2 regions of the Pseudoalteromonas sp. ECSMB14103 genome follow, and region 1 is predicted to be linked to the other one. Evidence: predicted binding sites of a transcription regulator. Region 1 holds the regulator's gene; the other holds the start of a gene.
What was found. The regulator MetJ, encoded in region 1, represses methionine synthesis genes. The targets are predictions, from matches to a motif close to TAGACGTCTAGACGTCTA.
Positions count from the first base shown of each region.

Region 1 (12,307 bases):
GAAGATAGACTTCGGTTTTCCCACTACCGGTAACCCCTTCTAATAAAAACGTGTTAAAGCCTTTACTTTGATTAATTGCAGTGCAAGCTACGGCTTGCTCTTTATTCAGTGTAGGCTTACTACCCACTGTTGGTGCAGTACTTTGCCACTGATTATCATGTTCTATGGTTTGTGTAACAAGCGCTTTTGCAATAAGGCTATCGATAGTTTTTTTACTAAAGCCGAGTGCTTTAAGCTCGGTTAATGATGATTTACCTGACTGTGCAAGTTGCTTTAATAAGTTAAGTTGAGTTTTTGCTTTGAGTGACGGAAGCTTTGATCCTTTTTCTGTCAGCATAACCATATTGATACTGGTTTTATCCGGTGACTCACCTTGGCGCAGCGCGCTTGGTAGCGCTATATGAATTGTTTCGCCGAGTGGGTAGCAGTAATAGCGAGATGTAAAACTCAAAAGCGCAATGTGCTCAGATGATAAAATAGGCGCGTCATCAATTACTTCGATGATGGATTTTATTTTGTTTTCGGGGACGTCGGTTTTGCTTTTAATAGCTAAAACAACGGCGACTTTTTTTTGGTTACCAAAAGGCACCAACACACGCATACCCGGTTTTAGTGGTGATGTCATGCCATCGAGTTGCTTATCTACTTTATAATCAAAGGTGCGCGGTAAGGGGACTTTTATAGCGACTTCAGCAAAACACATAGCAACTCAACTCATAAAATTAATGATGTAATGTACTAAAAATAACGTTAAAAACCTACTAGCAAATATTGCTTGCTTGAGTGTCTGCCTACTTTTTTAGCAAAACAGTTAATAATAGCTTGTGTGTTTGATGGTAGTTGGATAAAATCCGCGACCAACAAATTTGTTTTAACGACGTATGGTGCCAGACTTCGGGTTTGGAGAGCGATGCGGCCTTAACTAGAGGTTTCTATGAAAGAAGGTATTCACCCTAAGTACGAAGTAATTTCTGCAACTTGTTCATGCGGCAATAAATTCGAAACAAGCTCTACTTTATGTAAAGACATTCACCTTGACGTATGTTCAGCGTGTCACCCTTTTTACACTGGTAAGCAAAAAGTTTTAGACACTGGCGGACGTGTTGATCGTTTCAACAAGCGTTTCGGTGCACTTGGTAGCAAGAAGTAATTTTTGCTGTCTTGTTAAATTAAGCACCTTAGGGTGCTTTTTTTATGCTTTTAATTTAGTTATACCAATTTAATAGTAATAACGTTTCGATTTAAAAAATTAAGTTTTACACGAACGGTGTCAATGTTTTTTAATATAGGACAACTAAATAACAAATTATTTAGCTTATTGCTCGATTTTCATATTTCTCTGCTATGCATAACTATTTCCTGTTCTTATTCTGAATATGCATAAACCTTTACAGACAAACCGCAAATTATTCTCTATATTTTTAATTAGTTCATTTTTTAACTAAGTAGTTAAATGTAGCTAACGTGAAGTTATATGTTTTTAAAGTATGTGAATAAGTCTATTTTTGCTTATTTTTATAGTACTTTATTAAGATATTTTATAAAAAATAATGAAAGAACAAATGTGCCTTTAGAATCCGTTATTGGATGAATTTTTATTTATAAAGTGTCGATATAATTTACAAAAGTTATTGAAAAACCTCTTAAAATTAATCGAACTAGCATATAACAGGATAGACCTGATATTGCTTGGAATTTAAAAATAATAAGGGTATCGTAGCCTAAACTTCACCTCTCACTTTTACTTTAATTGCAGGATACAATCGCGTTATGTCAGACTTTCGTGAACAAGCACTACACTATCATTCGCATCCCGTTCCAGGAAAAATTAGCATTGAACTAACAAAGCCTGCTGAAACGGTAAAAGATCTCGCATTAGCATATAGCCCAGGAGTTGCAGAACCCGTACGTGAAATCGCTGCAGATCCTGCAAACGCTTATAAATACACAGGTAAAGGGAATATGGTTGCGGTTATCACTAATGGTACTGCAATTTTAGGCTTAGGTAATTTAGGCCCACTTGCTTCAAAACCTGTAATGGAAGGTAAGGCGTTACTGTTTAAGCGATTTGCTGGCCTTGATTCTATTGATATCGAAGTGAAACACCGCACTACTGAAGACTTTATTAATACAGTTGCTAATATTGCCGACACGTTTGGCGGAATTAACCTTGAAGATATTAAGGCGCCAGAGTGTTTTGAAATAGAAAAAGCATTGATTGAGCGCTGCAGTATCCCGATATTTCATGATGATCAGCACGGTACTGCCATTGTAACTGCTGCGGGTATGTTGAACGCGCTTGAGGTGCAAGGCAAGTCTATCGAAAATGCGACTATTGTGTGTTTGGGTGCTGGTGCTGCTGCGGTTGCTTGTATGGAGCTGTTAATTAAGTGTGGTGCTTTGCGCGAGCACATTTATATGCTTGACCGTAAAGGTGTTATTCATACTCGTCGTGATGACTTAAATGAATACAAAAAACTTTTTGCTAACAATACAGACAAGCGCACGTTGCAAGATGTTATTGAAGATGCAGATGTATTTGTTGGTGTATCGGGGCCTAATCTATTAGCTGCCGATGATTTAAAATTAATGGCAGAAAAACCAGTTGTGTTTGCTTGTTCAAACCCAGATCCAGAAATTGATCCTGCACTGGCTCATTCTGCTCGAAACGATCTAATTATGGCAACGGGTCGATCAGATTACCCTAACCAAGTTAATAATGTACTGTGTTTTCCGTTTATATTCCGCGGTGCTCTTGATGTACGCGCCAGTGCAATAAATGATGAAATGAAAATTGCAGCTGTAGAAGCGATAAGAAGTATTGCCAAAGAGCCTGTACCTGCTGAAGTACTGACGGCTGCGGGTGTTGATAAGCTGGAGTTTGGTGATAAGTATATTATTCCAAAACCAATGGATCCTCGTTTATTACCACGCATTGCAAAAGCGGTTGCAATAGCTGCTGTAGAGTCAGGTGTTGCACAAATTGATTTACCAGAAAACTATATGGAATAACGACTAAGTCGTAATTTAGATACAAAAAAACCTCAATTAATTGAGGTTTTTTTGTGTCTAAATTACGTTTAGTCTTCGTTTAAAACAGGCACTTCTAGCCCCATTTCTTGCATTATTTTTTTCACTTCTTCAGGCACTTTTTCGGCGTTGTCTTTACGTAAGTCGTCGTCGTTAGGCAAAGGTTGACCGGTAAATGCATGTAAAAATGCTTCACAAAGTAATTCACTATTTGTTGCATGACGTAAGTTATTAATTTGACGACGCGTGCGTTCGTCCGTTAATACCTTTAATACATTTAGTGGGATTGAAACGGTAATTTTTTTTACTTGTTCTGATTTTTTCCCGTGTTCTGCGTATGGGTGAATATACTCACCATTCCATTTAGCCATAAGATGTATCGTCGCCTCAGATTAATAATTGCTCATATGCACTACAATGCATATGAATATGCGTGAAATTCTATCGATTTAAAAAAGATAGTCAAATACTAGTTGTTTAGCCATCTGGAGCTTTAAATGTTTTGACATCTTTAATAAGATAAATTACTCTTTTAGACGTCTAAACATCCAAATTAAATAGGTGACGAATATGAGCGAAAAAAATAAAGCAACCATTGCAGTAAGAAGTGGTGTTGAAGCAGACAAACATCATGGCGCAGTTGTCGCACCTATTTACTTATCAACCACCTATTCGTTTGCCGACTTTGATACAAAGCGTCAATACGATTACGGGCGAAGTGGTAACCCCAATCGTGATATTTTAGCCGAAACCTTGGCTGAGCTTGAAGGCGGCGCACGCGGTATTATTACTGCTACGGGTATGTCTGCCGTTCATTTGGCTACGCAAATCCTGAATCATGACGATACGTTAGTGATCCCACATGATTGTTACGGCGGAAGCTATCGTTTATTTACTTCACTGCAAAAGCGCGGTTTGCTCAAGCTAGAAGTTTTAGATTTAACACAAGCACAAAGTTTAGATAAAATTTTAGCAATTAAACCTAAGCTAATTTGGATAGAAACACCAAGTAACCCATTACTACGCTTAACTGATATTAAAGCAATAACCGATGTTGCTAAACAGTGCGGTGCTTTAGTCGCCGCCGATAACACATTTTTATCACCAGCATTACAAAACCCTATTAAATTTGGTGTTGATATAGTTGTACATTCCACCACCAAGTACATCAATGGTCATTCAGATGTAGTGGGCGGTGCGGTGATTGCTGCTTCACAAGAGCTGGGCGATGAACTGGCATGGTGGGCAAATAATATAGGTATTACAGGTGCGCCATTTGATAGTTATTTAACATTGCGCGGGTTGCGAACACTAAATGTGCGTTTAAAGCAGCATCAAGAAAACGCATTAGCGATTGCTAAATACCTAGAAAAGTCGGAATTTGTTCGCCAAGTTTATTACCCAGGTCTTGAATCACACCCACAGCATGAATTAGCCAAAGCGCAGCAACTAGGCTTTGGTGGCATGGTGAGTTTTGATATTAAAGGAGACGTAAACGATGCTGCGGCGTTTTTAACCAGCTTACGTGACTTTAGCTTGGCAGAGTCTTTGGGCGGAGTAGAGAGCCTAATATGCCATCCTGCAACCATGACCCATGCTGGCATGGAGCCTAAAGCTCGTCTTGAAGCGGGGGTGGGCGATACACTTATTCGAGTTTCAGTAGGTATAGAAGATATAAACGACTTATTAGCTGATTTAGAGCGCGTGTTTCAGCTTGTAAAGCCAGGCAGTAAAGCAAATTTAAACAAAGGAGCAGGCGGTGACATTAAATTAAGTGCCGCTCATCCAGCGCTTTGGTGAACAATATGACACAAACAGTACATAAATTTGGTGGTTCAAGCCTTAGTTCGGCTCAGCGGTATGAGCGGGTTGCGAGTATTATTTTAGAGCATACTCAGCCGGGCGATTGTGTTGTTGTATCTGCGGCGGGAAAAACAACCGATACTTTAGTAAAGTTATGGCAAAGCTATCAGCAACAAGATACGCATGTCGTTGCTGATATATTGCTGCAATTAAATAATCATCAAACTGATTTAATCACACAGTTACTTCATGCAGATCTTAAGCGAACTGCTTTAACGCGTTTGCATAGTGAACTAACAGCGATTAGTGAATTGATAAAAAACCAAGGCTTGAAAGAGGCTCCCTTGCTTGCTCATGGTGAGGTATGGTCTGCACGCTTATTGGCGCTTTACCTTACGCAATTAAATATTAATGCTTGTGACCTTGATGCTCGAACACTTTTTACATTAAATAATGGGCAATTGTTACATACCCAAAATGCGCAGCAATGTGCGAAGTTTATAACCCCAGGCTGCATTAATGTTGTTACAGGCTTTATTGCATCAAGTACGTTGGGTGATACGGTTACACTTGGCCGTAATGGGAGTGACTATAGTGCAACCTTACTCGCTAATTATTGCCATGCTAAGCAGGTGTGTATTTGGACTGATACACAAGGTGTATACAGCACAGACCCTCGCAAAGTTAGTAAAGCGGTTAAATACAATAAAGTATGTAGAGGTCAAGCTAACCTATTAGCGCGATTAGGTAATCCTGTTTTACACGCTAAAACGCTTTCTCCTTTAAGAAGCAGCGATATAAAACTATCTGTTCGTAGTAGTTTTGATGTGCAAGCAACGCCTACAGATATAGTTAAAGAAGGAAATGTAAAACAAAAGCGTTTTATTACCACGTTAAACAACATCGATTTATTAACAGTTGAAAAGCTGGCCGAAGGCGAAGTCGCAGATGTTAGCCAGCTTATTCAACACAGCATTCATCACTTTAGTCAAAATGGTGAAACTTATTTAGTTGTCCCCTCTGCTTCAACATATAAAGTTGTTAGTTATTTTGAGGGTAGAGCAAACATTAGCGAGTCGAGCTTAAATGGCTGTGCGGTTGTAGCGCCTGTTAATGATATTTCAAAATTGAATGTATTGGCTATTGATACGTTAAATGCTCATGCCATCGAGCCCCGCTTTACTCACCAAGACAGTGGATACATTTTACTATTAACGGATCAGGTTATAGATAGCGATATACTCAGTGTTTTACACGATAAGCTTATTAATAAAGGCCAAGAAGTTGCTTTAATAATCGCGGGCCTTGGAAATGTGGGAGAGGTATTTATAGAGCAGCTGTCAGCTCAATTCGAGCGTTTCTCTGATGACTTTACAATTAAATTGGTTGGGTCAATACGCTCTGAAACGTTACTTTTTAATCCCAGTGGTATAAACATTGCTGATTGGAAAACGCATTTTCTCTCACAAAGCAAAGCTTATAATAACCAAACATTACTAAACATAATTAGTGAACTTGATTATGAGCATAAAGTGGTTGTTGATATTACCGCAAGCGAGGCATTTAGCCAGCTATACCCGGAGTTTGTTGCATTAGATTGCCACTTGATCAGTGCTAACAAATACGCTGGAACTGCAGATACAGCATGGTATAAAGCTTTGCGTACGAGTATTAGTGAGCGAAATTTGCATTGGCGCTACAACACAAGCGTAGGTGCAGGCTTGCCTGTTAACTTTGCATTGGCAGATTTGCAAAACAGTGGTGACAAAATCACTCGTATTGAAGGTGTTTTTTCAGGCACGTTATCGTGGTTATGCAGTAAGTTTGACGGAACAATACCATTTTCTGATCTGGTGCTTGAAGCACAAAAGATGGGGTTCACAGAGCCCGATCCGCGTGAAGATTTATCAGGACGTGATATGCAGCGTAAACTGCTTATACTTGCCAGAGAGCTTGGTTTAGAACTCGACCTTGATGATATAAGCTTATCAGCACTCATGCCCGAAACGCTTGCTATAGGAAGTTGGGACGACTTTTTAGCTAATGAATCCACACTCAATGACTTTATTGACGCTCATGCTGCAAATGCCAAAGCACAAAGTTCCGTACTTCGTTACACGGGTTTACTTGAAATTACGGAAAACAAAGTAACCGCTCAAGTAGGTATTACTTATACTCCTATTGGTGATGCGTTAGCTAATTTAACACCTGGCGATAATATTTTTGTCATTAATAGTAAGTGGTATAGCGCTAACGCTCTTGTGATTCAAGGGCCTGGTGCGGGTAAGGAAGTAACCGCGGCGGGTATTCATTCTGACTTATATTGGCTGGTACAAAATATAAAATAAAGGTTACAAGGGCCTTGTATCAATCCGCAATAATACCTAATCATTTTGCGGGGCTAAACGTGTCGCTACATGCGTTAAAAAATTCTTATTTAGAACAGCTAAATTTGGTATCAACTAAAAACGGCAGCCAATGGCTGCCGTTCTTTATTTAAAACAGTTCTTCTTCTGTTTTAGTGTCTTCTTCAAATATATCTGTTGGTTGAGACATTACGTATTTTGTGGGGGCGGTGCCTTTGTCAAAATACTCAAAGCGACTGGTGTAATCATTTTTATGACTTAATAAACCGGTTTCTAAATCAATCCGAATAGACACTAAACCTTCTGGCGGCTCTATGGGGGCTTCAGGTTTACCTTCAAGCGCAACTTTCATAAACTCAACCCAAGCTGGCTGTGCTGTTTTAGCGCCAGATTCAGCCCCTGATATTTGCCCGTTATCAAGATTATTATTGTATGAAGTTCTGCCTAGCGGGTTGCCAGGGTTATCAAAACCAACCCATACCGAGGTCATAACATTTCGATTAAAGCCACTAAACCAAGTATCTACAGAGTCATTAGTTGTGCCTGTTTTTCCTGATAGATCACGACGGCCTAATGCTTGAGCGCGCCAACCTGTTCCTGACCAACCCGTTTTATGTGACCAGTTTCCACCTCCCCAAACAGCGCTATGCATTGCTTGAGCAATTAAAAATGCATTTTGTTTTGATATGACCTGAGGGGCACATTTTAATTGTGGCGTATCAGTATTTTGTTGTGGGAATAATCCAGTAGCATTGTCTGGGGTTAATGACTGATCTGAAGTGTCGTCACACACTACTGAAGGATTAGCTTTAAACAAACTGTTACCGTAAGCATCTTGGATTTCTGAGATAAAGTACGGCTCAATCAAATGCCCACCATTCGCAAATGCACTCATACCGCGAGCTAGTTCAATTGGAGTAATTGAAGCACTGCCCAGTGCTAAGGATTCACTGCGGTTGATGTCTGAATTTTTAAAGCCAAATTTTAGTAAGTGATCTGCTGTTCGTTGCAAACCAACACCTCGGAGCAAACGAACTGATATTACGTTTTTAGATTGTGCTAACGCGCGACGAATTCTAATCGGGCCATTGTAAACAGCCGGACTATTCTTAGGTCGCCATGCCACACCTTGGCTTTTATCCCACTGATTAATTGGCGCATCGTTTAAAATTGAGGCGAGCGTATAGCCGTTTTCAAGCGCAGCAGAATAAATAAATGGTTTTATGTTTGACCCCACTTGGCGCTTTGCTTGAATAGCTCGGTTGTATTGGCTCTGTTCAAAGCTATAGCCGCCAACAATGGCTTTAATGCGGCCATCTTGTGGGTCAAGTGAAACAATTGCGCTTGATGCTTCAGGTAGTTGGCTTAGTTCATACTCGTTATTGCTGTTCTTACGCACCCAGATTTGCATTCCTGGCGTTAATATTTCAGTTGCCGTAGTTGGAGCAAAACCTTGGCGATAACGAGTTATGTATTTGCGTGCCCATTTTAAGTTGTCCCAATTCAGGTTTATTTGCTCTGCATTTTTAAGCAATACCGTGGCATTTTTTTCATCCACGTTAATAACAGCAGCTGCTTTTAACGTTCCTATCTCTTTGGCTTCATTGAGTTTAGCTAGTATTTTCTCTTCACTTAGCGCTGATTGTTTTTCAGGATCCCATAAAATAGCGGTTGGGCCTCTAAAGCCATGACGCATATCGTAGCTATGAAGATTATTAACTAGCGCGGTTTGCGCCGCTTTTTGTACTTTAGACTCAACAGAGGTAAATATCTTAAAGCCTGAATTATATGCCTTGTCTATTCCGTAACGTGAAACCATTTCTGCACGCACCATTTCAGAAATGTACGGTGCGTATAAATCTATTTCAGCACCATGAAAGTAAGCGGTAATAGGTTGGCTTGTTGCATCATCATACACGTCTTGTGTTATGTAGTTTTCAGTTAATAAACGACCAAGTACAACATTACGGCGTGCTTTTGCACGGGTAGGGTTGCGAATTGGGTTTAACGCCGAAGGCGCTTTTGGCAAGCCAGCAATCATCGCCATTTGAGCAAGCGTTAAGTCTTTTAACTCTTTACCGTAATAAACTTGAGCGGCAGCTCCAATACCAAAGGCGCGGTTACCTAGCTCGATTTTGTTTAGGTAAAGCTCTAAAATTTCATCTTTAGTAAGTACATTTTCTATGTGTAGAGCGATGAATATCTCTTTTATTTTACGGATATAAGCTTTTTCTCGGGTTAAGAAAAAATTACGTGCAAGTTGCATGGTAATAGTACTAGCACCTTGTTTTTTCTCGCCTGTAGAAATAAGAACAATAGCAGAGCGAACTATACCAATAGGGTCTATACCTATATGGTCATAAAAGCGATTATCTTCAGTTGCTAAAAATGCATCAATTAAAGGTTGTGGGATTTCATCAATAGTGACCGGAATTCGACGTTTTTCACCAAATTGATTGATCAAGAGGCCATCTTTAGTGAATACTTGCATAGGAGTTTGTAATTGCACGTCTTTTAAAACTTGCACACTGGGGATATCAGGTTTAACGTAGTAATAAAGACTGACCAAAGTTATCAGACCGATTAACGTACAAATGATAAAAAATTGTAAAGTTCGTTTTAATAAAATCACTTATATTTCCCTAAATGGACTCCCAATTGCGAGTTTGGACTGATAGTATATATTGATTAAAAAATGAATAATATTTTTTCAGAAAAAAATTATAACTTGTTTATTATTAAAACAAAGGCCAAGTTGCAAACATGCTAAGTCAACTATTTCAAAAGCCGTCGCCAATGATGGTAGGAATTGATATCGGATCGCACTCGATTAAAGCGGTGCTTCTGAGAGAAATTGAAAGTGGATTTCGATTAGAGGCCCTAGCAATTGAGCCCATGCCTAAAGGCGCCATGAGTGAAAGAACGATTCAAGATATTGAAGCGATTGGTAATGTAATAACAAAATTAAAAAGAAAATTACCTAAGTCACTTAAAAATGCAGCAGTGGCGGTGTCAGGGCAAACGGTTATTACAAAAGTAATTTTTATGGATGTGTCGTTGAGCGATGCAGAACTTGAATCTCAAATTGAAATTGAAGCAGATAGTTTAATACCTTACCCACTCGATGAAGTTAGCTTAGACTTCGAAAAGCTCTCTACTAACGAAGCTGACCCGAGTAAAATGAATGTATTACTTTCAGCAGCCCGAACAGAAAGTGTTGAAGCACGTGTTGGCGCATTAGAAGAGGCTAATCTCGATACTAAGATTGTTGATGTAGAAAGTTACGCCTTAAGCCGTGCGATGGACGTTTATTACCAACAACTACCAAGCGATGCCTTCAATAAGTGTGTTGCTGTTGTAGATATTGGTGCCGTACTCATGCTTGTAAGTGTTGTGCAAGCTGGTGAAACTATTTATACACGTGACCAGGTTTTTGGTGGTGATCAATACACAAATAGTATTGTTAACTACTACAACAAAGGGTTTGATGAAGCTGAAATAGGTAAAACATCAGGCGACTTACCACCTAACTATACCTTTGAGGTATTAGCGCCATTTCAAACAGCGTTGCTTCAGCAAGTACGTAGAGCGGTGCAAATGTTTTTAACAACGAGTGGTAAAGAACAAATAGACTACATTGTGCTTACCGGTGGAACTTCTATGATCAAAGGGCTTGATCGCTTATTAATTGAAGAATTAGGTATACACAGTGTTGTTGCAGAACCGTTTGCAAATATGGAAATTTCGCCAAAAGTAGATCGTAATGTTATGCAGCGTCACCGAACACAGTTTGCAATTGCAACAGGTTTGGCATTAAGGAGCTTTTCATCATGCCACATATAAATCTATTGCCTTGGCGAGAACTGCAGCGCGAAGAATCTAAAAAGAAATTTGTAACCATACTAGTTGGAATTGTTTTAGCTTGTTTTTTAAGTATGTACTTATTAAGTATGTTTTACAGTGCATTAAAAGACGGGCAAAACTTAAAAAATAATTACTTAAGTTCTGAAATAAGCATGCTTGATCGAAAGATCAGTGATATTAGAGAATTAGACAAACGAAAAGAAAACCTACAGCAGCGAATGCGATTAATCGAAGAGCTGCAAAGTAGCCGTAACCTTGGCACACAAATTATGGATGAAGTAACAAAAATAGTACCTCAAGGTATTTACTTAACAAAGCTGGAGCGCAGAGGAAACCAGATTTATGTACTTGGCCGAAGTGAATCAAATAACCGTTTATCTACCATGATCCGCCAGGTACAAAGTTCATATTTGCTAGAGCGTCTGACTATGCAGGATATTGTAGCAGGTGATCAGTCTTCGCGTTTACTTAGTGACTTTAGTATGGAGTTTTACGTAAAACCATTTGACGAGATTGGTGAGGTACGTAATGAACCTTGATTTTAAAGCGCTTGGCGAAATAGATTGGAATGAAATTGAGTTAGACAATATTGGTGATTGGCCTGCTGCTGTAAAAGTAATTTGCTGTGCATTTGTTGCTGGGCTCATATTATTTTTTAGCTATAGCCTGTTAGTTTCTGACGAGATTGATAGCTACCATAATGCGGTATCAAAAGAGGTCGACTTAAGAAGTACCTACAGAACAAAATACGCTGTAGCGAGTAAGCTAGATATTTATCGCCAACAAATGATAGAAATGGAAGATAAGTTTTCTCAATTACTTAAGCGGTTACCGACATCAAACGAAATACCAGGCTTACTTGACGATTTATCTTATGTTGGCACAACGAGCGGTTTAACATTTTTAAAAATTGGTTGGTTACCTGAAGTAGAGAAAGAGTTTTATACCGAGCTACCTATCAAAATAGAAGTAGTAGGTACTTATCATGAATTTGGTGAATTTGTTGGCAAAGTTGCTCAGTTACCACGAATAGTTAGTTTGCATGACTTTTCTATTACGTCTTCTGGCGAAAAACAACTAACATTTAGTGTTGTAGCAAAAACTTACCGTTATGAAGAAGGAGTTAAAAAATGAGGCTCCTTCATTTAATGCCGCTATTGGCTGTTGTTGCGTTAGTGGGGTGTAACGACGATACCTCGGAACAAAAAGAATTTATTGATCAGGTAAAAGCAAGCACAACGCCT
Region 1 is NZ_JWGY01000001.1:61,107-73,413, forward strand. It holds gene priA (primosomal protein N') at 1-703, opposite strand, end outside; gene rpmE (50S ribosomal protein L31) at 935-1,150, shown strand; gene RF53_RS00255 (malic enzyme-like NAD(P)-binding protein) at 1,771-3,012, shown strand; gene metJ (met regulon transcriptional regulator MetJ) at 3,081-3,401, opposite strand; gene metB (cystathionine gamma-synthase) at 3,601-4,830, shown strand; gene metL (bifunctional aspartate kinase/homoserine dehydrogenase II) at 4,836-7,181, shown strand; gene RF53_RS00275 (penicillin-binding protein 1A) at 7,330-9,831, opposite strand; gene RF53_RS00280 (pilus assembly protein PilM) at 9,963-11,042, shown strand; gene RF53_RS00285 (PilN domain-containing protein) at 11,030-11,602, shown strand; gene RF53_RS00290 (type 4a pilus biogenesis protein PilO) at 11,592-12,197, shown strand; gene RF53_RS00295 (pilus assembly protein PilP) at 12,194-12,307, shown strand, end outside.

Region 2 (12,307 bases), 430 kb from region 1:
TAAGTGAGATTTCCAAGAAGTGTGTGTTTGCTGCATTAATTTCTCAAATTATGTGTGTTATTCACTCTGGTTATTAATTTTCACAATTAATAACACCGAAGGCTGCATAACTTACCTAAATTAAAGGCAATAAAAAAGAGCCATAAGGCTCTTTTTTATAGTACTTTGGGACTAAATATTATTTTAGTTCCATCTCTTGGATGATTTCGTGCGCTATTTCTGGCGTTGTACTTACAGGCTTTTCGTGTAAATTTGCTTTTATTTGCCCTTTTCGATGTTTTAGTGCTGCATCGAGTTTTTTAGCTGCGCTTGCAATAGCTGGGTACATTACTTCGTTTTCCCCTTTTACTGATATTCGCGCACCTTCGTAATTAGTGCTAATTTCGGCTTGGATTTTATGATGCTCTTTAGACAAGATCATATCGAGAGAAATAAGTGATGGAAAGTGGCTCTCAATTTTAGAAAATTTTTCGTTGATGTGCTCTCTAATAGAGTCAGTAACTTCAACATGGTGACCAGAAAGATTAATTTTCATAGGGTATCCTTTTATTTGTTACCTCATAAATAGTATTGGGGGCTATTTAGATTAACACAAGGAAAAAAGAGAGATATTTGAGGTTTATTTGCGGTTTTTGGTGATTTAAATCATGTGTTGCGCAAAGTTTATGCAAAGCCCATAAACCATGGGCTTTCAGACGTCTAGCTGTGCTAGCTATTAATCTGTGTACGAGCAACAGTAGTCGGCAAAATCACTTACTTTTACTTTAAAGCTTACGTTAGCGTCTACATTAAATGACTCGCCCGCGTTAAATGTTTTCCACTCGCTTGCCCCTGGTAATAAAATATCCCACTGGCCACCTAAAAGCTCCATGAGTTCTTTTTTACTGGTATCGAATACAAACTCACCCGGCTGCATAAAGCCTAATGTTTTGGTAGTTCCATCGCTAAATACAACCGTACGGCTTGACACTTTTCCGTCAAAATACACGTTGGCCTTTTTAACTACGCTTACATTTTCAAACTGAGACATTTTAGCTCCTGCTATTAATTTAAAGATCTTTATTTATAAATTTTATCGCACTACCTTGCCTGATAGCTTACTTTCTTGCAAGAAAAGCAGTAACGCTTAATGCCAATTCGCAATAATACTTAATCATTTTTAGGGGCTAAAAGTGTCGCTATCTGCGTTAAAAAATCCTCATTTAGAACAACTAAATAACGAATTTTTTGCCTAGCTATCAACACGTTTATCTATCCTCAAAATAGATCACTTAATTAAGCGGATTGGTATAAGATGAAGTTGTTTCATATATGGGCATAAAAAAACCCGCACATTGGCGGGTTTTTTAAGTTACTTAACTTATTTAATCAAAAACGATTAAAAAAGTGCGTTTGCTTTACTTACAATGTTTTCAACCGTAAAGCCAAAGTGCTCAAACAACTCGTTAGCTGGTGCAGACTCACCAAAGGTAGTCATACCGACTACGGCGCCATTTAGGCCTACATACTTGTACCAATAATCAGCAATACCTGCCTCTACCGCTACGCGACGAGAAACGCTTGCTGGTAATACGCTTTCTTTGTACTCAGGCGATTGATCTTCGAATGCATCAGTACATGGCATAGATACAACACGTACCTTTTTACCTTGGCTGCGTAATTCAGTAGCTGAATCTTGTGCTAATTGCACCTCAGAACCGGTTGCAATAATAATTAGCTCTGGGTTGCCGTCACAGCTAAGGATGTAACCACCCTTTTTGACGTCGCTTAGCTGTTGTGCGTCACGCGGCTGTTGCTCAAGACCTTGGCGTGTGAATATTAACGATGTAGGACCGTCTTTACGTTCAATAGCTTGTTGCCATGCAATTGCTGACTCAACTTGGTCACACGGGCGCCAGTTATAAAGGTTAGGCGTTAAACGCATGCTGGCAATTTGCTCTACTGGTTGGTGAGTTGGACCATCTTCACCTAAACCAATTGAATCGTGCGTGTATACAAAAATGCTTGGTTGCTTCATTAATGCAGCCATACGAACCGCATTCCGTGCATATTCCATAAACATTAAGAACGTTGCACCGTAAGGAATAAAGCCTTTATGAAGTGCAATGCCGTTCATAATTGCCGACATACCAAACTCACGCACACCGTAGTAAACGTAGTTACCACTTGCATCGTCCGCTGTTAGGCCTTTAGAGCCTTCCCAAATTGTTAAGTTTGAACCTGCTAAATCGGCAGAGCCACCCATAAATTCTGGTAATAATGGACCAAATGCATTTAATGCATTTTGTGACGCTTTACGAGATGCTGGATTTGCCGGGTTTGCTTGTAACTGCTCAATATACGCTTGTGACTTTTCAGCCCAGTCGGCAGGTAAATCTGAATTTGTACGGCGTTTGTACTCAGCTGCAAGCTCTGGGAATGCTTTTGCATAGGCTGCAAACTTTTCGTCCCAGCTTGATTCAAGTTCTTGGCCTTTAGCTTTTCCATCCCACTGTGCGTAAATGTCTTCAGGGATTTCAAATGCATCGCCCGTCCAACCTAAAAACTCACGCGATGCTTTAATTTCGTCATCGCCAAGTGGTGCACCGTGACAGTCGTGGCTACCCGATTTATTAGGTGAACCGTAACCAATAATTGTTTTACAACAAATTAGTGTTGGTTTATCAGTCACGCTTTTTGCTTCGCTAATTGCAGCACTTACTGCATCGCTATCGTGGCCATCAACGTCACTAATTACGTGCCAGCCGTACGCTTTAAAACGTGCAGGTGTGTCATCGCTAAACCAGCCTTCAACTTCACCATCGATTGAAATACCGTTGTCATCCCAAAAAGCAACCAGCTTGCCAAGGCCTAATGTGCCGGCAAGCGAACAGGCTTCATGCGAAATGCCTTCCATTAAACAACCGTCGCCCATGAATGCATAGGTATGGTGATCAACAATGTCGTGACCTTCACGGTTAAATTGTGCCGCAAGCGCTTTTTCAGCAATTGCCATGCCTACCGCATTTGTGATCCCTTGGCCTAATGGGCCCGTAGTGGTCTCGATACCTGGCGCATAACCATATTCTGGGTGGCCTGGTGTTTTAGAGTGCATTTGACGGAAGTTTTTAATTTCGTCCAACGGTAAATCATAACCACTTAAGTGCAATAAAGAATAGATAAGCATTGAACCGTGGCCGTTTGACAGTATAAATCGATCTCGGTCTGCCCACTCTGGATTTGATGGATTATGTTTTAGATAATCGCGCCATAATACTTCTGCGATATCAGCCATGCCCATAGGGGCTCCAGGGTGACCAGATTTGGCCTTTTGTACTGCGTCCATTGACAAGACGCGAATAGCATTTGCAAGTTCTTTGCGAGATGGCATGAATTCTCCTACCTTATATATGTATTTGCGCGGGTATTTATGTGTTCGTTTATGTACTCAAGTTACAAGAGCACTTTTATTGCGACCATTCTTACTTATTGTGGGGGCTGTGTGCAATTAAAAACCCTATAAAAATGAGGTATTATGAATATTTTTTAAGACCATAATGTCATAACTAATTTAATTTAGACGTCTAGGCGTAAAAACACTATGCAAGGTGTTTCGTTTTAGATAAAATACGCCCCTTAATTTTTTAGCGCTAATACCGACGTTTGTGAAGCGCAATATTTGTGAGCATAATTACAATGGCAAAACATTTATTTACTTCTGAATCTGTTTCTGAAGGTCATCCGGATAAAATCGCCGACCAAATCTCTGATGCGGTTCTTGATGCTATCCTAGAGCAAGACTCTCATGCCCGCGTTGCGTGCGAAACATACGTGAAAACAGGTATGGTTATGGTTGGTGGTGAAATCACTACTAGCGCATGGGTTGATATAGAAGAGATTACGCGTAAAACAGTACGTGAAATTGGCTACACTCACTCAGATATGGGTTTTGATGCTGACTCGTGTGCAATTTTGAACACCATTGGTAAACAGTCTCCAGACATTAACCAAGGTGTTGACCGTACTAGCCCAGAAGAACAAGGCGCTGGCGACCAAGGTTTAATGTTTGGTTACGCATGTAACGAAACTGAAGTGTTAATGCCTGCACCTATCACGTATTCTCACCGTTTAGTTCAACGTCAAGCACAAGTACGTAAAAGCGGCGAGCTTAACTGGTTACGCCCAGATGCAAAATCTCAAGTTACTTTTGCATACGAAAACGGTAAGCCAGTAGGTATTGATGCGGTTGTTCTGTCAACTCAGCACAGCGAAGACATCTCTCAAAACGATTTAGTAGAAGCTGTGATGGAAACCATCATCAAGCCAGTACTTCCTGCTGAACTAATCACTAGCGCAACTAAGTTTTTTATTAACCCAACAGGCCGATTTGTAATTGGTGGTCCAATGGGTGACTGTGGTTTAACAGGTCGTAAAATCATTGTTGATACATACGGTGGTATGGCACGTCACGGTGGTGGTGCTTTCTCTGGTAAAGATCCATCAAAAGTTGACCGCTCAGCTGCATATGCTGCACGTTACGTGGCTAAAAACGTAGTGGCTGCTGGCCTTGCTGATAAGTGTGAATTACAAGTATCTTACGCAATTGGTGTTGCAGAGCCAACCTCTATTAGTGTTGAAACGTTTGGTACTGGTAAATTAGAAGAAGCACGTTTAATCGAATTAATTCGTGAACATTTTGACCTACGCCCTTACGGCTTAATTCAAATGCTTGATTTAGAGCGCCCTATCTACCTTCCTACTGCAGCTTACGGCCACTTTGGCCGTGACGAATTCCCATGGGAACGCACAGATAAAGCTGAAGCACTTCGCGCAGCAGCGGGTCTTTAAGACTAAAGCAAAAAAACGGCCCTTTTAAGGGCCTTTTTTATAGCTAGCAATTATGTAACGCAACGCTAATTCATAGTTTAAAAAATAACTATTAATTGGTCCTCGAACTTTTTTATACTTTAGGTATATACTCATTTAATTATAAAGCTTTAGGGATATTTAAATGACCGATAACTTTCGCGTTATGTTTGCTGGACTCGCTGATAACGTTGACTCAAAAACAGCGTGTACAACACTGGCGGCAAAACTAAAAATCTCAGAAGAAAAAGTAGCCTTATTTTTTAAAGGTAAGCCTTTATTTGCGCCTAGCGATAAAAACAAAGCATTAAAACAAGCTAAGCTACTTGTCGGAATGGGCATTAAAAGTAAGCTTCAAGCTGTATCGACACATACTGAAAAAACCACTCAAACGGTAAGTGATAGCCAGCGAGATGAGCGTATTTTTGACGCATTAGACTACATAACCAGCAGTTTAATCAGGCTAGAAGAAAAACTCGAAGACCTTGAGCAGCGCTTACCTGAAAACCAAACAAAAAACCCTGAAGTAGATGAAGACGAATGGCAAGACGAAGAGCTATTACTGGACGAGGAGCTAATAACTCAGCCTAAAAAACGCAGTAATGCATTGCTTTATTCGTTAATAGCTACGGTTGTTACGTTGCTTATTATACTTGCGGTGTACTTGGCGTTTCCTGCTTTATTTGCTTTTTAATTAGTTGGTAAGTTTGAAAAATGAGCGATTCACGCGCCCAAATAAGAAAATCCATTCGCGAATTACGTAATAATTTGTCTAATGAACAGCAAAATTTAGCATCTCAATCTTTAAGTATGAATTTTATTCAATACTTAAAAACAGAAAAAACAGCTAAAAACCAACATATCGCCATTTATTTAAGTAACGACGGAGAGCTTGATACCTCCTTGTTAATTAAAGAATTATGGAACTTAAATCACGTTACTTACCTACCAGTAATACACCCATTTAATGGCGCCACTTTGCTGTTTCAGCGCTATGAGAAAAACTCACCCATGAAGGCAAATCGCTATGGTATCTTTGAACCTAAGCTAAATTGCAGTCAAATATGCCCTTTATCCGAGCTGGACTACTTACTTATGCCATTAGTTGCATTCGATAATCAAGGTAATCGCTTAGGAATGGGAGGTGGGTTTTACGATAGAACACTGGCTCGTTTACACGATGAAAACTGGCAAAAACCACGACTTATAGGCCTTGCACATGAGTGCCAAAAAGTTGATGTATTGCCAATAGAGTCTTGGGATGTACCGCTTAAAACCATAATAACACCGAACAAAAATTACTGCTGGTGATGTGATTATTCGCATACTTGCAGCACACGTTTGACATACATGAGCACAAAATAATGACACAAGACGAATTAAAAAAAGCAGCAGCATGGGCGGCACTCGAGTTTGTAAAAGAAAACACGATAGTAGGTGTAGGCACAGGCTCAACCGTTAATCACTTTATTGATGCCCTTGGCACAGTTAAAGACACTTTAGTAGGTGCTGTATCAAGCTCTGAAGCTTCTACAGCGCGTTTAAAAGAGCTCGGTATTGAAGTATTTGAGCTAAACGATACCGATGCACTCGATGTTTACATCGACGGCGCTGATGAAATTAACGCTCAAAATGAAATGATTAAAGGCGGTGGTGCTGCACTTACCCGTGAAAAAATTGTGGCTGCAGTTGCTAAGCAGTTTGTGTGTATTGTTGATGACACCAAACTAGTGGACACATTGGGGGAATTTCCGCTTCCAGTTGAAGTTATTCCAATGGCGCGCAGCTACGTAGCACGTGAGTTATTAAAGTTAGGCGGCGACCCAGTCTACCGCCAGGGTGTGGTTACCGATAACGGCAACGTTATTTTAGACGTATATAATTTAAAGATTACCAATGCTAAGCAACTTGAGACAGATATAAATCAAATTGTTGGCGTAGTTACCAATGGCCTATTTGCGATGCGTGGTGCTGATAAAGTAATTATCGGCACTAAAAATGGGCCTCAAATTAAATAGGATGAGGTTATGAGTAAGGTATCGTTAGCAAAAGACAAAATTAAAATTCTCTTGCTTGAAGGTGTGCACCAAAGCGCAGTTGAAACGCTAAAACGAAATGGTTACAGCAATATAGACTACGTTAAAACATCGCTACCTGAAGACGAGCTTAAAGAACGTATTAAAGACGCTCACTTTGTAGGTCTGCGTTCTCGTACTCATATTAACGAAGCTGTTTTAGATGCTGCAGAAAAGCTGATTGCCATTGGTTGTTTTTGTATTGGCACAAACCAGGTTGACTTAAGTAACGCTCGCCAGCGTGGTATTGCTGTATTTAATGCGCCATTTTCAAATACACGCTCTGTTGCAGAGCTAGTACTTGGTGAAATACTGCTTTTACTTCGCGGTATACCTGAGCGAAATGCTGCAGCTCACCGTGGTGAGTGGCTAAAAACAGCAACGGGTTCATTTGAAGCACGTGGTAAAACGTTGGGTATTATTGGCTATGGCCACATTGGTACTCAGCTAGGTATTATGGCTGAAAACATTGGTATGAACGTCGAGTTTTACGACATTGAAGATAAGCTAACACTGGGTAATGCAAAACAAGTGCATAACTTGACTCAGCTACTTCAGCGCTCTGATGTAATTAGTTTGCATGTGCCAGAAACACCACAAACCAAAAACTTAATCGGTTCGGCAGAGCTTGCGGTAATGAAACAAGGCGCTATTTTAATTAACGCCTCTCGCGGCACCGTTGTTGATATTGATGCCCTTGCAGAATCACTTAGCGAGAAAAAGCTAAGTGGTGCAGCAATTGACGTGTTCCCTGTTGAACCTAAATCTAACGATGAAGAGTTTGTATCGCCACTACGCGACTTCGATAACGTTATTTTAACGCCGCATATTGGTGGTTCAACTCAAGAAGCTCAAGAAAATATTGGTATTGAAGTGGCAGGTAAATTGGCTAAATACTCAGATAACGGCTCTACAATTACCGCCGTTAACTTCCCTGAGGTATCACTGCCAGAGCTTGCTAACCGTAGTCGCTTATTGCATGTTCACCACAACCGCCCTGGTGTATTAACGCAAATTAACCAAGCGTTTGCGCAGCACGGTATCAATATAGCGGCTCAGTACTTACAAACTGATGAAGCAATTGGTTATGTGGTTATTGACGTTGATACCGACCACTCTGAAGTAGCGCTTAAAGAGCTAAGTGCAGTTGAAGGAACAATTAGAGCGCGTATTCTTCACTAAACATTATCTATAATAAAAGCCGCATTTGATTAAACAAGTGCGGCTTTTTAAATTATGATTTAACGACTTATAGTGATTAGTCGCCTTTAACTTCTAAATTTATAAACTTAACCAGTTCCTCTGGCTTACCAGATAGCATCATTAATTGCTGGTTAACTTCCATCATAGTTTGGCCTTCAGGCAATTTTGCTGAAACAGTTAACGAATTTAAACCGCTGGCAAAGCTGGTTAACGCATTCGCTATTTCTTCAGTCACAGGCGCTTGCTCTAACTGCTGGGCTAACATTGCTTGCATTTGCTCAATAGTCATACCTTGCTTTGAAAGCTCACTTTCTAATAACTCTTTAAGTTTACCTTGGTTATTTATAACAAAGCTTGCGTTACGGGGTTCAAGCTTGCTCATTGCTTGCATCATACGTGTTTGTTGTTGCAGTTGCTGCTCATAAGTTAGAGGGGTATCACCCGCTTGCTTTTGTTCTTTGCTCATCGCAAGCGACGTATCCATGAGCGGTTTAGAATTAGCTAGCCCTAAGTCCATATTAAAACTGACCACATCTTGAGCATTGAGCTTTACAACCATATCGCTTTCACCCGACTCTTCATTATAATCAAGAGATGAATGCAGATTGTAACTTGCTGATGCTAATATGGCATTTGTGTCAGCAGGCAGTGTGGCAATAAAGTCTTTACTGAGCGTCAGATTTTTTACATCAAGCGATGTATGCGGCGAAATTTTATCGGTTTCGTAGCCTTTAACTTCAATACTTTGAACGTTGGCTACACTCTCGCCCTCAGGGCTTATTACTTCCATACTTGTAATTTCAACACTTTTTGAAATTACACTTGCAGATAAGCCAGCATATTTAAATGTTGCACCCGTTTGCTCACTCACCATGGCCAGCTGCTTGTCTACTTCAGCACGAACCTCTTGGGTTGCAACATAGTTAGCGTAGCTAACGCCGCCAACACCTGCGGCAATAATCGCTGCGGCTATAATTAATTTTTTCATATTATTTCCTTATTCTATTTTTATAAAAATTGTATTAACCCAAGAGTAACATTGCATACCAGTCGCTGTAAGCGTTAATTAATCAGGCTCAATAACTCATGTACCGTTTTTACTGGAGTTATTTTAGCGCCTAGGCCTTCCATTGATTTATGGTAGTTACGAAACGGGATAAATATTTCTGTAAAACCATGCTGTGCAGCTTCTTTAACTCGTGGTACGCCGCTGTCTATTGGGCGCACATCACCGTTTAAACTCAACTCCCCCATAATACAAGTGGTTCGAGGCACAACAAATTCGTTCAAGCTACTTAGTAACGCAGTAACAAGGGCTAAATCTATACAGGTTTCTGATTCATCAATTTTTAAACCACCCACAATATTAAAAAAGGTATCGTGAAATATTTTTGTTTTTGTATGTTTACGTAAAATACCTGTGAGCATTTTTATGCGGTTCATATTTAAACCTACACAAACACGCTGTGGAAATTCAGCCTCGGTTTCTGTTGTTAAACATTGTATTTCAAGCAATAGATTCCGATTACCTTTACGGATACAGGTAATAGACGACCCCGGGGATTCAGTCGTCGAGCCCGATAAAAATATCTCACTCGGGTTGTCTACGCTTAACATTCCACGTTCACACATTTTAAAAATACCCACAGTATCAATGTCACCAAAGCGGTTTTTATTGGCACGTAGGGTACGTATTTGTCCATCATTGGTGTCTATGTGTAATAGCGCATCAACAATATGCACCAAGGTTTGCGGGCCTGCAATTTCGTTATTTTTATTCACGTGAGCAATAATAAACATGGTCACGTCATTCTGCTTACAATATTGAGTTAATGCTTGAGCTGCACTTTTAACTTGCGAAGGAGAGCCTGGACTGCCATTTGCAGTGTCTGTAACAACGGCTTGAATGGAGTCGATGACTGCAAATTTTATTTTATTTTTATCAAGCTCTTCAATAATGGTCTCAACGCTGGTTTCTGAAAGCAAATAAAGCTCATCTGCGTTATAGTCTAACTTTAAGCGGTTAACACGATTTTTAAACTGCGATAAAGACTCCTCAGCGGTACAGTAAAGAGACGGCATACGCTTTGACATTCTTGCCACCAAGTCAGATAAAAGCGTTGTTTTACCAGCACCAGGATCGCCCGAAATAATATTTACAGAACCCGTAGTAACACCACCACTTAAAACACGGTCAAGCTCGCCTATTTCTGTGAGTTGTTTTTCGGCTTCAACGGTCGCTATGTCATTAATTTTTTTAGAACCACCACCAATACCTCCGGCATACCCGCCAACACTTGAGCGTGCAGTTGCTTTTTTACTTTGCCCTGCTGAAGGTTTAAATTCAGCTAATGTATTCCACGCACCGCAACGACATTGCCCCTGCCAACGTTGATAGTTCATGCCACACTCTGTACAAACAAACTCTACTTTTGCCGCTTTAGCCATTAATAACCTTATTTATTAATCATTGAATTTAAAAATGCGTACTGTTTTGTTGTTATTTTGCCATTTCATCTATTTACATAGCAACATAGCTTGCCTGTGCAAATTTCTTAAGCCACAATCATTACCTAATTAACTGTTTTACCTTTATATATCTTAGGGCACAGTTTTTGCTTTAAAATTGAATAAAAGTAACTTGCCAATAAAACGGCACATAACACATAATAACAAAAACTAAATGGTAGTTGCTCTAAAAATCGTACCTATATTAATAACATAGCACGCTTTACGTTTATTGAATTTCTAATAAATGGATTTAATAGTATACCTACTTTTTCAAAGAGACGGTGATGGTTTTATAAATGGCTGATGACATCATGCTCAAACACGAGTCCCTCGTTAATGAGCTAAAACAATATTTAGGCAACGCCAAGTTTGACCTAATTTTTAAATCAAAAACAGCAGAGCTTACGAAGCCTGAACAGTTTTTAATTAAAATGGAAATGTCGCGCCTTTCTCAGCCTGTCGAGCGCTTTATTGATCTACGCGGTTTAGTTACAGGACAAGTAAAACCTTACGAACATAATGGTAAACAGCACTTTATGGATGAAACGGCCATTGAAGTGTTTGAAAGCGCATTAAAACAGCATGGTAAATACACACTTGCTGTTTACGAAGCGGTTATGAATACGGAAAATAATCACCGCGTAATGCAAAAAGAAGCCGCCGAAAAAGGGAATAAGCAAGAGCAAGAAGATTTACTAAATACTAATGTTATTAAATTTGCATCTTACGAAAGCCGTGCAGAAGAAAGAATGAATTATTCAATAAAAGTTACTATTGAATATAACGATAAGAAAAATATTAAAGCAAGTACCTCTGATATTTCTTTGAGCGGCTGTAAAATAAAGCTGGCAAAGCGAAACATAATCAGAAAAGGCCAACTAATAGCAATGCGTTTGGTGGGTCTAGAGCAAGACTTTGAACTGGGTTTAAAAAATGGCATTCAATATGAAGTAGTTGCCGTTGAGAATATCTCACGTGAATTTAATCATATTCGTTTAAAGCGAACTTACGTTGAAAATAATGAAGCCTTTGATAACTTTTTAGAAAGCTTTATTCACGGAAATAAACGCCGCTACAAAGTTAATTTAGATAACACACTCGATGCGGTTGTATCAAAAGGTTATGAGCAATATTACATACCTCGTGTTACTTCATTGTATGTGTTTTTAAGTAAAAAAGACGATCAGTATTATCCTAGTTTAAGCCTAACAACCGAAAATAATATTTTTATTCAGCGCTACTTTACCGATGAAAGAAGTGTACCTTGCTTATACAACGTGCTTAACCATAAACGGGTCAGTGGGTTATTAACACAACCAACAGCAGTTAAAGAAGATTACCTGTACACCTTTACACATGTGTCCTCTGGAAAGATTTATTACTATTCAGCAACCCGCACCGAATTAAACAATAATACCAAACTACGTGATTTATTTTTAGGGTTTGGTAGTCAAAAAGAAAGCTGGCAATGCTTTAAAATTCAGATAATGCCGAGCCATCCTGATGATGCTTACATACCACTTTCACTGCCAAATTCTGCTGGTAGTAACATTGAAAAACTTAACAAACCTCCTTCGCCTCGTGTTGAAGGATTAGTTAAAGACGTAAAATATATTGTTGTACTAACTAGTGTAGGTAATAGCGTTGAGCAATTGCGTTATAAACAAATAACT
Region 2 is NZ_JWGY01000001.1:490,685-502,991, reverse strand. It holds gene RF53_RS02270 (NRAMP family divalent metal transporter) at 1-36, opposite strand, end outside; gene hpf (ribosome hibernation-promoting factor, HPF/YfiA family) at 179-535, opposite strand; gene ppnP (pyrimidine/purine nucleoside phosphorylase) at 716-1,030, opposite strand; gene tkt (transketolase) at 1,379-3,370, opposite strand; gene metK (methionine adenosyltransferase) at 3,676-4,827, shown strand; gene RF53_RS02245 (hypothetical protein) at 4,991-5,539, shown strand; gene RF53_RS02240 (5-formyltetrahydrofolate cyclo-ligase) at 5,560-6,156, shown strand; gene rpiA (ribose-5-phosphate isomerase RpiA) at 6,210-6,863, shown strand; gene serA (phosphoglycerate dehydrogenase) at 6,873-8,102, shown strand; gene RF53_RS02225 (hypothetical protein) at 8,179-9,111, opposite strand; gene radA (DNA repair protein RadA) at 9,186-10,571, opposite strand; gene RF53_RS02215 (PilZ domain-containing protein) at 10,931-12,307, shown strand, end outside.
Region 2: a site for MetJ is predicted at 3,557-3,574, ahead of metK (methionine adenosyltransferase). Genes of this name have one in related genera too.